Regions from separate parts of the Undibacterium sp. Ji42W genome, predicted to be linked through region 1. Evidence: riboswitches for the same ligand, from Rfam matches in the RefSeq annotation. Region 1 holds a riboswitch; the other holds the start of a gene.
The links. A riboswitch is a leader RNA that binds a small molecule or an ion and turns the genes downstream of it on or off. The one in region 1 is predicted to bind cobalamin.
Positions count from the first base shown of each region.

Region 2: it holds a riboswitch for cobalamin, as region 1 does, so the genes downstream of both, ACO0LG_RS17585 (CoA-acylating methylmalonate-semialdehyde dehydrogenase) here and ACO0LG_RS21105 (TonB-dependent receptor domain-containing protein) in region 1, are expected to answer to the same signal.

Region 1 is NZ_JBMPOV010000010.1:30,666-38,082, reverse strand. Features, by position in the region: gene cobT (nicotinate-nucleotide--dimethylbenzimidazole phosphoribosyltransferase) at 1-132, shown strand, start outside; gene ACO0LG_RS21120 (adenosylcobinamide-GDP ribazoletransferase) at 269-1,036, shown strand; gene ACO0LG_RS21115 (histidine phosphatase family protein) at 1,038-1,586, shown strand; gene ACO0LG_RS21110 (PilZ domain-containing protein) at 1,642-1,986, shown strand; cobalamin riboswitch at 2,092-2,357, shown strand; gene ACO0LG_RS21105 (TonB-dependent receptor domain-containing protein) at 2,535-4,397, shown strand; gene ACO0LG_RS21100 (FecCD family ABC transporter permease) at 4,581-5,591, shown strand; gene ACO0LG_RS21095 (ABC transporter ATP-binding protein) at 5,591-6,364, shown strand; gene cobO (cob(I)yrinic acid a,c-diamide adenosyltransferase) at 6,386-7,024, shown strand; gene ACO0LG_RS21085 (cobyrinate a,c-diamide synthase) at 7,018-7,417, shown strand, end outside.
Region 2 is NZ_JBMPOV010000007.1:342,538-349,954, reverse strand. Features, by position in the region: gene ACO0LG_RS17600 (hypothetical protein) at 1-314, opposite strand, end outside; gene ACO0LG_RS17595 (hypothetical protein) at 665-910, opposite strand; cobalamin riboswitch at 1,231-1,413, shown strand; gene ACO0LG_RS17590 (hypothetical protein) at 1,517-1,651, opposite strand; gene ACO0LG_RS17585 (CoA-acylating methylmalonate-semialdehyde dehydrogenase) at 1,699-3,210, shown strand; gene ACO0LG_RS17580 (acyl-CoA dehydrogenase family protein) at 3,457-4,617, shown strand; gene ACO0LG_RS17575 (enoyl-CoA hydratase) at 4,614-5,414, shown strand; gene ACO0LG_RS17570 (enoyl-CoA hydratase/isomerase family protein) at 5,411-6,610, shown strand; gene mmsB (3-hydroxyisobutyrate dehydrogenase) at 6,812-7,417, shown strand, end outside.

The sequences.
Region 1 (7,417 bases):
CAACTCGACTTGCGCCTCGGCGAGGGTACGGGCGCAGCGCTGGTTTATCCTATGCTGCAAGCTGCGGTCAATTTTCTGAACCAGATGGCGACTTTTGCGTCTGCGCAGGTGAGCGAAAAGAGCGGCGACTAAACAATTCGGGCTTACGAAAAAATGCCCCAACTGCGTTGCAGCTCCTAACCGTACTAAAGTACTGTCTTTGTCGCTGACGCCTTGCTGGGACAATTTTTCGTAAGCCCTAATAACTTTACATATTGCAGGAGCTGGTTTGCATCAACTACGCTTATTCTTCATCGCCCTGCAGTTCTTTACCCGCATCCCCATACCAGCCTGGGTAGGGTTTGAGCCTGACTGGTTGCGCCAGTCTTCACGGTATTTCCCGGCAACAGGCTGGATCGTAGGGGCAGTGTGTGCAAGTGTTTATGCAGCCGCTGCGCAATTGTGGCCACATGCGGTGGCAGTGGTGCTATCTACTATCGCAGGCGTCTTGCTGACAGGCGCTTTTCATGAAGATGGTTTTGCAGATGTCTGCGATGGCTTTGGCGGTGGCATGACGACAGAGCGCGTGTTGGAAATCATGAAGGATTCACGCGTCGGTGCCTATGGTGCCATAGGTATTTTACTGATGCTGGCCCTGAAACTGACTTTGCTCGTCAGTTTGCCTGCCTCGACAGTGGTACCTGCCTTGCTGCTCGCCCACCCCTTCTCGCGGCTGGCTTCATGCAGCCTGATCTGGCTTATGTCCTATGCGCGGCATGAAGGCAAAGCCAAGCCGCTCGCGCAGGAGATGAGTAATGGCGAATTTTTCGTCGCCTGCCTGACTGTGCTTTTGCCTGGCGCAGCGCTGCTGTGTTTCTTTCCTTTTCCATTGTATTCGCTTCTGTTGGCCCTTTGCGTGGTGTTATTGCTGACTTGGCGTATGGCGCGTATGTTCCAGCGCAGGATAGGCGGCTTTACGGGTGATTGTCTGGGGGCTACCCAGCAGGTGGCCGAAGTGGCTGTCTACCTGGGTTTGCTGGCTTTTCAGGTGGCATGAAATGCTCCTGCATTTACTCCGGCACACCAAACCGCGAATAGCAGAAGGTCTGTGCTATGGACAAGCGGATGTCGATGTCTTTGATGCTGACTGTGTTTCACTGGCGCAGAAATTATCCAGTCAGCTGCAAGCAGGTTTGCCCGTATTTTCCAGCCCTTTGCAACGTTGTGCCAAGCTGGCCCGCTTGTTGTACATAGAACCTGTATTTGACGAGCGTTTGCAAGAACTCAATTTCGGTGCGTGGGAAATGCAAGCCTGGGATGCGATTCCAAGAACCGACATAGATGCCTGGGCTGCAGCTCCCGCCAGCTACAAGCCCGGTGGCGTTGAATCTGCCATAGACCTGGCGCAACGTGTAATCAACTGGCTGAATGATATACGTGCACTGAATATACCGGAAGCCATTGTTGTTACCCACGCCGGTGTCATACGCATGTTGTTGGTCTGGCGGGCAGGTATGAGGGCCGAGGAACTGGCAGAGCTGGTCTGTGCACAAAACCGCAGTCTTGCCTTTGGTGAATATCAGGAAACACTGGTATTTCATACTTAATGCAGATAGTATTTACGCAAGACTGACAAGTATCCATGTGCCCCATGGTCATCGCATGATAGAACTCAGGAGATCCCCACGCATTACCGTGACATGGCGCGCAGGTGTCAAATTGCCTGACGGCAAACTGGTTCTCGCCAAGCTGGTCAATATATCGGCCGAGGGTGTGCTGCTGCATACGACAGAAACCCTGATGCCGCAACGCAGTTACCCCATGTTGATAGAAATCCCCGGCATTTTTCAGGAATCACAGATTTACAAAGTCAGTTGCAAAGGCACAGTCAGGCATGCCATCCTCAGTGGCGAGGTCTATCACGTAGGTATACAACTCTCAGAAATGTCTGAATTGCATACTGAACTTGTGACTGCGTGGATATCCAAGACCGCCCATCTGAGTTGAATTCTTGCCCGACTTGCAGCAAATCTGCTTTGTTTTCAATAAGTTAATAAACTGAGCTGCGTCAGTTTTTAAACCTTCCAAACTTGCGGCTACCCCCATCTGTCTATAGAATGGCGGAGTTTTGGTGCTCGCGGATATACTCATATCTGCGGTTAAACGGGAAACACTCAGCTCTTGCTAAAGTGTGCTGCCCCCGCAACGGTGTACAAGTTGCTGCGATTATTTCAATTTTTTGAAATTGTTTGAACTCATTTCACATCATGTGGTTCAAACGCAGCCAGCCATTTTCCAATACCACTGTGCTATGTGCATGGGAAGGTCAGATGGTGATACTTGTCAGCCCGGATACCGGCCAGAATAAGTGAAGCAATACGGACGGGGAACTTTCGTTAAACAGAAACGCATCAATTGCCTTGTTGAGGCAAGGTGAAATCCTGACAGTGCAGGCTGCCTGCGTGGCCCTGTTGCTGACGTCAAATTGTCCTTATTGCTTTGTTCAAAGTAGCCTGCGGGGACGTCGGCCACTTGCTCCATTTTTCTGAAATATCATGACATCTGCATTCAAACCGCTCGCCCTCAGCCTGGCTATTGCCGCTGCATTCCCTTCCACCATCGCTTTTGCGCAAACCGCTGCTGTAGGCACGGCTCCCAGCGTGGTGATTACCGCTGGTCGCCAGACTCAAGCCGCCAAGGACGTGCTGGCTGATAACGTCGTCATCAATGCAGAAGACATCGCCAAATCCGGCGCTGCTTCCGTTGTTGATCTGCTGCAGCAACAGCGCGGCATAGAAATCGCCCGCAACGGTGGCCCTGGCACGACAGCTTCCGTCTTCATGCGCGGTGGTAATAATGCGCAAAACGTGGTGTTGATTGATGGCGTGCGCATCGGTTCATCTACTACTGGTGGCGCTACCTGGTCTTCCATCCCGTTGTCACAGATCGACCGTATCGAAATCGTGTATGGCCCATTGTCTAGTCTGTATGGTGCTGATGCCATGGGTGGCGTTATTCAGATATTCACTAAAAAAGGTACTGGCGCTATCAGTCCTACCGTATCGGCTGGCCTGGGTAGCTACGGCACGCGTAAATTGCAGGCAGGTTTCTTTGGTTCGATAGCCGATAATCTCAGTCTCAGCCTGAATGCCGGCCATGAAGAGAGCGAGGGGTTTTCTGCGACCAAGCCAACAGCGGATTTTGGCTATAACCCTGACAAAGATGGCTACAAACTGGATAGTTTCAATGGCCGTCTGGTGTGGGAACTTAGCAAGGGTTATGAACTCGGCGCGAGTATTTTGCACAGCCGTAATAATGCCCAATATGATTCAGGCTTAAATCGTGAAGACCGTTCAATTTCGACATTGGAAACTATGGCCGTATTTGGTCGTGGCAAGTTTACTGATAATTGGACTGCTTCACTGCAAGTAGCCAAAGCCACCGACAAAGGGGCGACAGAATCTGTTACGAGCACAAAGTATAGCTACAGTCAGATTAGCACTGTCCAGGATAGCCTTAGCTTCCAGAATGATATTCGTATCGGCAAGGACACATTGCAACTCATCGCTGAAACACGGGAAGAAAACGTCGATACACCTACTTTGGCTCTAAATGGCAAGCGGACGACAAACTCCTTTGCTGCATCTTATGTGCTCAAGCAAGACGCTCATCTGGCCAGTGCAAGCATACGCAATGACCGCAGCTCACAATATGGCTCCAATACGACTGGCAGCGTAGCTTACGGTTATCGTTTCACGGATGCCTTGCGCGTTAATGCCAGCTATGGTACCAGCTTCCGCGCACCAACTTTCAATGAACTGTATTACCCTAATTATGGTGTGGCCACCAATAAACCGGAAAAAGCAAAGAATGCAGAAATCGGTGCGTATTTTGAGCAAGGTAATACTCAGTTAAGTGCGGTGTACTATCAAAACAAGGCAACCGATCTGTTGATTTCTGCCGGTTCTATAGATTGTCCTCCTGGTTATACTTTTGGTTGCGCGCGCAACGTCAATAAAGCGACATTGTCTGGTTTGAGTATCGGTGGTAACACTCGTTTTGCTGACTTGACATTGCGTGGTTCCATTGACTTCCAGAATCCTAAAGATGACACGACAGGCAAACGCCTGGCACGTCGCTCCAAACAGCATGGTACTTTTGCCGCAGAATATGCTTTACCAAGCGCAAAAATTGGTGTGGAAACGATCTTCTCTGGAGAGCGTTTTGATGATGCTGCTAACAGCAGAACTCTTGCTTCCTACCAGTTGCTGAACCTGTACGCAACCTATGAAATCGCAAAAAATACAACGGTGCTGGCACGCTGGAATAATGCCCTGAACAAGGACTATGAACTGGCAAAAGGCTATGCGACCGCCGGTTCCAATGTATTTGTTGGCGTGAACTACGGCTTTAAATAAGTCTGGCATTGATGTGAAGTGATGTGGTGAATATTGCTGCATTGCCCATCACATCAGCAAGCTGATAAGCTGATGTGCAGGTCTGGTTTTTAAAAGATGCTGCACATCAAAACCTTTTACCTTTGGACCAGACCAATGATAGCGTCTTTTTTTTCTGCACGACAGCGCAAGCAATCCCCCAGGATGGCAGTCGCTCAACGTGCTGGTCTGGTTCTCCCTATTTTATTGGCCGCCGCCGTAGGTAGCATATTGATTGCCTGCGTTTGCGGTTCAGTATCTCTGAGCTTTGCTGAATTATGGCAAGCCTTGCTGGAATTGCTGCGCGGCCCGCCAACTACCTTGCCCGGCAGCTTGCTGGATTTGCGACTGGGACGTGCGCTGACTGGCTTTGTGACCGGTGCTACGCTAGCGCTTGCCGGCGTCATGATGCAGGCGCTATTGCGCAACCCATTGGCTGACCCTTATGTCCTCGGCATATCCGGTGGCGCATCTGTCGGCGCGCTGGCGACCATCTTGTTTTTCGGTGCATTCTGGCTGGTCGATGTGGCTGCTTTTGCCGGTGCGATTACCGTTGCGCTGTTGTTATTTGGCCTTGCTTACCGCGACTTGCGCGGTGCCGGTAGTGCCGATGGCAGTGCACCTATCCTGTTGCTGACTGGGGTCATCGTCGCTACCGGTTGCGGTGCGATTATCACTCTCATGCTGTCGATTGCGCCAGACAGCCGCTTGCGCGGCATGGTGTTCTGGATGATAGGTGATCTGTCGAATACTCAGTCACGCTACCTGCCCTGGTTGATACTTGGCGCCATCTTGCTGTTCGTCGTGCGCAATGCGCGTTCCATTAATGTCGCAGCCATGTATGCCGACAATGCCAGTACCCTGGGTGTCAATATTGGTCGTCTGCGGCAACTACTGTTTTTATGCTCTGCATTGCTGACCGCGAGTGCGGTCAGCAATGCAGGCAGTATAGGTTTTGTTGGCCTTATCATGCCGCATATCTGCCGCTTTGCCTGGGGGCCGGACCACCGTTTGCTGGCACCTGCTGCAACCCTGGCTGGTGGCTGTTTCCTAGTGCTGGCAGATACAGTGGCCCGTACCGTGGTCGCGCCACAGCAGTTGCCAGTTGGCGTTATTACTGCCCTGGTAGGCGTACCGATGTTCCTGCTGCAATTGCATCAGTTGCGGAGGCGCTGATGGATATCCGCAACCTGAATTTATCGGTAGGCAAGCGTGTACTTGTGCGTGAACTCAACTGGCAAATACAACCAGGTGAATGCTGGTGCATCATAGGCCGCAATGGTGCTGGCAAAAGTACCTTGCTGCGCACACTTGCCGGATTGCGTCCTATAGAAAGTGGCCAGGTCTATTTGCGTGATAAACCTTTGCAAGATTGGGCATTGACGGCACTGGCCCGTGAGCGTTCTTTCTTGCCGCAGGGCAGGGTGGATGCCTTTGGCTATTCTGCACTGGATACGGTACTTAGCGCCCGTCATCCTTACCAGAATTCGCATTACTGGGAAAACAATGACGACATGGATCTTGCCATGGCTTCCTTGCGCGAAATGGATGTCGCCGAAATGGCAGAGCGCGACGTGCGCAGCCTGTCTGGCGGTGAAAGGCAGCGCGTCGCGATTGCCGCCTTACTGGCCCAGGATGCCAAATGGATGTTGCTGGATGAACCCGCGAGTGCGCTTGATCTTGGTCACCAGGTCAGCGTCATGCAATTGTTTGCCCGCTTGTGCAGTAAAGCAGATGCACACCAAAGCAAGGCCGTCGTCATGGTCAGCCATGACCTCAACATGGCCTATCGCATTGCCACCCACGCCCTGTTGCTGATGGGAGATGGTAGCTGGCAAGCCGGGCCAGCGGACGACATATTCAGTGCATCCCAACTCAGTATCTGTCTGGGGCACCCAATAGAACGCTTCATACATGGCGGGCAAACCATATTCCTGCCTCAAAACTGAAAATAACGAGAAACTATCACCATGACAAGTGCAATGCCACCAAAGCCGGATGCCGAGACCGACAACATCAACACCCGTCATGAACGCCGCATGCAGCGCAAAAAGGCGATGATGGATGAAAAGATAGAGAAAGCCCAGCGCAAGACTGGTGTCTTGCTGGTACATACCGGCAATGGCAAGGGTAAAAGCTCCAGCGCGTTTGGCATGGTCATGCGCGCCATGGGGCATGGCATGAAGGTAGGCGTAGTGCAATTCATCAAGGGCGCGATGTCGACTGGCGAAGAAATTTTCCTGCGCCGTTTTCCTGATGAAGTGGAATTCCATGCCATGGGCGAGGGCTATACCTGGGTCACCCAAAACCGTGAACGCGATATGGAAAAAGCCGCTGCAGCCTGGGAACAGGCAAAACGCTTTTTGAATGACCCTACGATAGGATTGGTGGTGCTGGATGAGCTCAATATCGCCCTCAAATACCATTACCTGGATTTGCAGATGGTTATCGATGACCTCGATGGCAGGCCAGAGATGCAGCACGTCGCCGTCACCGGTCGTGGTGCCTTGCCAGAGATTATCGCCATTGCCGATACTGTCACAGAAATTAATGTTATCAAACATGCTTTTAAAGAAGGCATCGTAGCTCAGGCAGGCGTGGAATGGTAAGGCCCAGCGCCAAGGTAGTACTGATATCGGCCATTGCTTCAGGCCAGGGCAAGACCACGACTACTGCAGCACTGGCACGCAAGCTGGTGAAGCTAGGCAAGACAGTACGCGTATTTAAAACCGGGCCAGACTTTATCGATCCCATGATGTTGGAACGTGCTTGTGGTTCAGCCGTGCATTCACTGGATTTGTGGATGGTAGGGCAGGCTGATTCTGAAGGCATGCTGGCACGCGCTGCACTGGATGCTGACGTTATCCTTATCGAAGGCGTCATGGGCCTGTATGACGGCAACCCCTCATCGGCTGATCTGGCGCGTGCTTTTGGCGTGCCTGTTGTGGCGGTGCTGGACGCCTCTGCCATGGCGCAGACTGTCGGTGCACTGGCCATGGGTT
Region 2 (7,417 bases), on a different contig from region 1:
TGCGCATCTCCTCCCTGGGAAGTAATGACCAAACGTTCTACTTTTTTGTCCGCCGCAGCAGAAATAAAGTCATTGACCGTTTCATCAATGACACCCAAATAAAGACCAACATTGCCTAAAAAATAGAATTTCGCAGGCGTCCTGTTTTTTTCAGGTTTAGATTCACCAGCCATTGCACTCATTGATAATGCTGTCATTGTCAGCAAGACTGCGAACTGCTTATATAATTTTAAGTACATGAATTCAAATAAGTTTTTCGTGAATAAATTTGTTTGGCATTTAAATAAGTCACCCCAGGATAAAAAATATTTCATCTTAAAGCGGCAGATTTAAATGATGAGTTATGAGCTATGTTTTACACTCTCATCAAAATCTAGGATACTTCACCCACATCGGCGTCAACGTTGTCACATGAGGCGGGCAAGACAACAAAAGTTCAACATCAGCCAGATAGGCAGCATAGCTTGGCTGTATCTAAAAATTCGTGGTTTGTATTGATTGTTTATTTAAAGTACTCAGTAAAATGCTCTGCTTCAATGCGATTATGCCTCCATGCCAGATTACCAGTGCTCCGCGCTCAATAATTTTTCTGTTTGTAGCGGGAAAGACATAGTTTGCACATGCAGACATGCACAGGGTCCGGACTCTTAAATCCAGGCTATGCTCACGAACCCAGTGCGCTAATTTCAAAGCAAAAAAAAACTTCTCCACCAGTCGAAAAAATGATCATGCTTTTCGCCGGGGTATCTTTGTTCTTCTCAAGAAAATCATCAATGGACTTTCCATTTATTTGACCAACAAAAATGAGGTCATTTTCTGAAGCATTTTCAGACACCGTTTCACCTGAAGCTTCCCAAGCTTCAGATACCAGCGTCCATGACAACAAGGCACAAATAACAAACAGCTTCATTGAGGCCTCCAAGTGGTCAATATCAAAATAACAAAACCCATTTTAACTTCACCTTGAATTTTTTTCACCAATTAACGTTTACGTTAACGTCAATTCTTGTGCTATTCTAAAAATAACAGGTGCATAGCCCAATCTCTTGGGTTGTGTTAAACGGGAAAGTGGTCGTCCTGATCGCTGTCACTAGCAAGTGACAGTAGCTATCAAGACCTAAAAACGTGTTTACGATCTGTAGCGAGCAGGCGTCAGCGGAGTAAGGGTAACAAAAACGCAGCGCAAAAAGCGGAATGTACTTAAGTACATGAGCATTTTGAGCAGCGCATGAACCCCGCATCGCTACAAGTTGCGCTCGCGCAGTAAGATCGTAAGCAGGTTTCAAGCCCCTGCTGCCTCCGCAACGGTAAGCAAGTGCGGTTACATCATCCACGCCACTGGTCATGCATGACTGGGAAGGCGATGTAACAAGACTTGCAAGCCCGGATACCGGCCTGTTGATCGCTGAGAAAAACATTGCGGAAGGCGGTGTTTGGGATATGGCATGGCACGCCTGATGGCGAGCGGGTGCTTGTCTTCAATGCTGTTCTTTCACTGTTTTTTCCCAAGGTCTGGTCACGTACGGAAGGTGCGTGGCGGGTGTGCATCCACACGGTGCATGTCCATGGTCAGGATGGTTGCTGCGGCAGGTTTTCTGCATGCGGTGGTCATCCTGTTTTCAGGCATCAGTGCGGCTCTTGTTGCGGGCATAGCCCGCCGTGAATCCGTGCGCAATCAGGAAGGTTCAGGAAAGCATCATGGCAACTCTTACCCAGGTTCCCAACGTCAAACTGCTCATCAACGGCGAACTGATAGACTCCAAATCCACGCAATGGCGCAATGTGATCAACCCGGCCACGCAACAGGTGCTGGCCCATGTACCATTCACCACGCCAGATGAAATGCAGGCCGCAGTCGATGCTGCCAAGGCCGCTTTCAAGACCTGGCGCAAGACGGCAATAGGCACACGCGCCCGCATCTTTTTGAAATATCAACAACTGATACGTGAAAACATGGCCGAGCTGGCCGCATTGCTGACAGCCGAACAGGGCAAGACCCTGGCCGATGCTGAAGGCGATATCTTCCGTGGTTTGGAAGTGGTTGAGCATGCGGCCAATATCGGCAACCTGCAAATGGGCGAAATCGCCAACAACGTTGCCAGCGGCGTCGATACCTATACCCTGAACCAGCCGCTGGGCGTGTGCGCTGGCATTACCCCTTTCAACTTCCCGGCCATGATACCGCTGTGGATGTTCCCGATGGCGATTGCCTGCGGCAATACTTTCATCCTGAAGCCATCCGAGCAAGATCCCATGGTCACCATGCGCCTGGCGGAGCTGGCCATGCAGGCTGGTGTACCACCTGGCGTGCTGAATGTGGTGCATGGTGGTGAAGACATCGTCAATGCGATTTGCGACCACCCTGATATCAAGGCCGTGTCCTTCGTAGGATCTACCCGCGTAGGCACGCATGTGTATAACCGTGCGACACTGGCGGGCAAACGTGCGCAATGCATGATGGGTGCCAAGAACCACGCCATCGTCCTGCCAGATGCGAATAAAGAACAAACCCTGAACAATCTCGCAGGCGCTGCCTTTGGTGCGGCTGGCCAGCGCTGCATGGCACTGTCCGTAGTAATTCTGGTTGGTGAAGCCAATCAATGGGTGCCAGACTTGCTGGATCGCGCACGCAGTCTCAAGATCAATGCGGGCGCAGAAGCCAATACCGATATAGGCCCGGTCATTTCCTGCACCGCCAAAGAAAGGGTAGAAAGCCTGATCGCCCAGGGTATTGCTGAAGGAGCGACACTGGTGCTGGATGGCCGCGCGCCACAAGTGCCTGGTTATGAGCATGGCAACTTCGTTGGCCCTACGGTATTCACCGGTGTCAAGCCCGGCATGCGCGTGTATGAAGAAGAAATCTTTGGCCCTGTGCTGTGCATCATGCAGGCAGATACCCTGGCAGAGGCCATCGCCATTATCAACGCCAATCCTAATGGCAACGGCACAGCGCTGTTCACCCAGTCTGGCGCTGCCGCACGCACTTTTGAAGAAGATATCGATGTAGGCCAGATCGGCATCAACGTGCCTATCCCTGTGCCTGTGCCGCTGTTTTCATTTACCGGTTCGCGGGCATCCAAGCTCGGTGATCTGGGGCCGTATGGCAAACAGGTCATCCAGTTCTACACCCAGACCAAGACCATCACGGCCCGCTGGTTTGATGACAGCGTCAGCGCTGGCAAGGTGAATACGACCATCTCGCTCAAGTAAGCGGACATCCTAGTCACGGTGGTTGGACAAGTGCAAGTGTGCATTTTTCCAGTTTCCTGGCTAGGCGTGACGACGACGCAGACTAGCGTCTGCTAGGAGGAACAACAACGGCAGGGAGCTGGAAAAGTGTGCAATTGCACTTGTAGCGCTCTCAGCATGTCACACCTTATTGAAAGCGAACAATGGTTAATACACTACTTCATCTATTGACTGCCAATAGCGGTCAACTACCGGGGCTAGGATAATATGGACTTCGATCTTAGTGAAGACCAGCGCGCCTACCAGCAATCTGCCCGCAGCTTCGCGGCCCATGAAATGGCGGCGCAAGCCGCGCATTGGGATGCCACTTCCCACTTCCCGCTGGACGTCATCGCCCATGCCGGGGAGCTGGGATTTTGCGGGCTATATGTGCCAGAAGAACTGGGCGGGCTGGGCCTGACGCGGCTGGATGCAGCCATCATTTTTGAAGAGCTGGCACGAGCCTGCCCTTCAACCACGGCTTACATCACGATACACAACATGGCAAGCTGGATGATTGCCACCTGGGGCACGCCGGAAGTGCAGCAGGAATGGGTACCCAGGCTGGCCGCAGGCAAGAAACTGGCCTCCTATTGCCTGACCGAAGCTGGCTCAGGTTCTGACGCAGCATCACTACGCACCAGCGCCCGCCTCGATGGTGACAGCTATGTCCTCAATGGCAGCAAAGCCTTTATCTCTGGCGCGGGTGCCACCAATATGCTGGTCGTCATGGCGCGCACGGGTGGCGATGGTGCTGGCGGCATCTCTGCCTTTACGGTTCCTGCAGATTTGCCCGGTATCAGCTATGGAAAGAAAGAAGACAAGATGGGTTGGAACAGCCAGCCCACCCGCACTGTCAATTTTGACCAGGTACGCATACCGCGCAGCCACCTGCTGGGTGAAGAAGGCGCAGGCTTTCGTATTGCCATGCGTGGTCTGGATGGTGGCCGCATCAACATCGCCACCTGCTCCATCGGTGCAGCGCAATCGGCCCTCAATAGCGCGCAAGCGTATATGAATGAACGCATGCAGTTTCAGAAAAAACTATCTGATTTTCAGGTACTGCAATTTAAGCTGGCCGACATGCAAACCGAGCTGGTCGCAGCCCGCCAGATGGTCAGACTGGCAGCTAGCAAGCTCGACAGCAAGGCCGACAATGCCTCGGTGTATTGCGCCATGGCCAAGCGTCTGGCAACCGACACCGGCTTTGCCGTCTGCAATGAAGCTCTGCAAATCCACGGTGGTTACGGCTATATACGCGAATACCCCCTGGAGCGTTTCCTGCGCGATGTCAGGGTGCACCAGATACTCGAAGGCACGAATGAAATCATGCGCGTCATCGTCGCCCGTCACATGCTAAACCAACCCGCAAGCGAGGAATTTTTATGAGCCACCACAAAAATTATAGTAACTACACCAATCTGCAATGCGAAATCATAGGCCACACTGCCCTGGTCACCCTGGTCAACCCGCCCGCCAATACCTGGACGGCTGCGGGTTTGCAGGCATTGACGCAACTCGTCAATGACCTCAATGCCGATGCAGATATCTATAGCCTCGTCATCACGGGCTCAGGCCAGAAATTCTTTTCAGCAGGCGCAGATTTGAAACTGTTTGCCGATGGCGACAAGGCCGTGGCACTGGACATGGCACACCGTTTTGGTGAAGCATTTGAAACCCTGAGCCGCTTCCGTGGTGTTTCCATCGCTGCCATCAATGGCTACGCCATGGGCGGTGGTCTGGAGTGCGCACTGGCTTGCGATTTGCGTATTGCCGAAACCCAGGCGCAAATGGCCTTGCCAGAAGCCGCAGTCGGCTTGCTGCCCTGCGCTGGCGGCACGCAAAATCTTGCATGGCTGGTCGGTGAAGGCTGGGCCAAGCGCCTGATCTTGTGCGGTGACCGTGTCGATGCTGCCACTGCCCTGCGCATAGGCCTGGTCGAAGAAGTCGTCGCCACTGGCGGCGCACTCGAACATGCCCTGGCCCTGGCCAAACAGGTAGGCAAGCAAAGCCCGAGTAGCGTCAAGGCATGCAAGCAACTGATACAAGGCGCACGCCAGCAACCCATGAATACCGTGTTGCCACAAGAACGCGAAGCCTTCCTGGCCTTGTTTGATACCGCCGATCAAAAAGAAGGCGTCACTGCCTTTCTGGAAAAACGCCCTCCCGTATGGAGGAATGCATGAACGACGCCCCTGTCCTGTTCCACACCCTGCCTGCCGCCAATGGCATGCAACTGGGCGTGGCCACCCTCAATTCAGAAAAAACCCTGAATGCCCTGTCCAAAGAGATGGTGCAATTACTGGGCAAGCAATTGCAAGCCTGGGATGAAGATGACACCATCGCCATGGTGGTCTTGCAGGCCGCTGGCGAAAAAGCATTTTGCGCAGGCGGCGACTTGCAAAACCTGTACGCCAGCATGCGCGAGCATCATGCATCGGATAAAAAAGATGACTTGCTGGGCAATGCCTACGCCCTGGACTTTTTTGAACAGGAATACCGTCTCGACTATCAAATCCATACTTACCGCAAACCCATCTTATGCTGGGGCCACGGCATCGTCATGGGCGGCGGCATAGGTTTGATGGCTGGCGCCAGCCACCGCGTTGTCACAGAAAAATCCCGCCTCGCCATGCCAGAAATTGCGATAGGCCTGTTCCCGGACGTAGGCGGCACCTGGTTCCTCAACCGCATGCCGGGCAAGCTGGGTTTGTTCCTGGCGTTGACGGGTGCGAATATCACTGCCAGCGACGCCGTATTTGTGAAACTGGCCGACCTGCAATTGCCGCACGAGAGCAAGGCAGAACTACTGGCCCGCCTGCAAGCCTGTGAATGGAGCAAGCAGGCAGAACACAATGAGCTGAGTAATCACCTGCGCCTGAGCCATATCCTGCATGAGCAACAGCGCAGTGCTGGCAGCTTGAGCAGCACAGGTCCATTGCGCCAACATTTTGACCTCATCAATCAACTGTGCAGCGCCGCTGACCTGAGCACCATCATCAGCAATATCTGCCAGCTTGATGCAAGCGTAGTCAACGACGATGTGTGGCTGCAAAAAGCCATCGCCAGCCTGCAAAAAGGTAGCCCAACCTCCGCTTGGCTGGCACATGCCTTGCAAGAACGCGGCAAACATTTGTCGCTGGCAGAAATCTTCCGTATGGAACTGGTGGCAGCACTCGCCTGCGCGCAGGGTCATGATTTTGCGGAAGGCATACGGGCCTTGATTGTCGATAAGGATCAGAAACCGCAATGGTTGCCGGGTACTTTGGATGCGTTGCAGCCGCAAGATGACGAGCGATATTTTGCGCGTCTTTGGATGGCAGATCAGCATCCTTTGCGGGATTTGGGTGCAGGTGAAAATATCCAAAAGAGAGCTGCGTAAGTATCAAGCCGAGGTCCGTAGGTTGGGCCGTTCCTCGCTAGGCTACGGTTTACCAGCCCAACACTGGGCCTTAAATAAACGAATACGTTGTTGAAACGCCGAGTGTTGGGCTGATGAGGCGTAGCCCAACCTACGATCGGACCAACCTGCGGAAAACGCCCGCCAATCTGAACACAGAACACGTAAAACCAGGAGATAAACATGGCAAACCAATCCAAAATCGCCTTCATCGGCCTCGGCAACATGGGCGCACCCATGGCCCTTAACCTGCTCAAGGCAGGCTACCCGCTCACCGTCTTCGACCTTTCCCCTGCCGCCCTGAAAACACTGGCAGACGCCGGTGCCCTGGCCGCAGGCAACGCAAGGCAAGCCATAGAAGGCGCAGACATCGTCATCAGCATGCTGCCCGCCAGCCGCCATGTAGAAAGCCTCTACCTCGGCGGTGAAGGCATACTCGCCCACATCGCCAATGGCGCACTGATCATCGACTGCAGCACCATCGCCCCCCAATCTGCCAAGAAAGTCGCGCAAGCCGCAGCCGCACGCGGGCTGGCGATGGTCGATGCCCCGGTATCCGGCGGCACTGCAGGCGCAGCCGCAGGCACGCTGACCTTCATCGTCGGTGGCAGCACGGCCGATCTCGAACGTGCCCGCCCTGTCCTGAGCGCCCTGGGCAAGAACATCTTCCACGCAGGCGAACACGGTGCCGGACAAACCGCCAAAATCTGCAACAATATGCTGCTCGGTATACTCATGGCAGGCACGGCAGAAGCACTGGCGCTGGGTGTAGCGAATGGGCTTGACCCC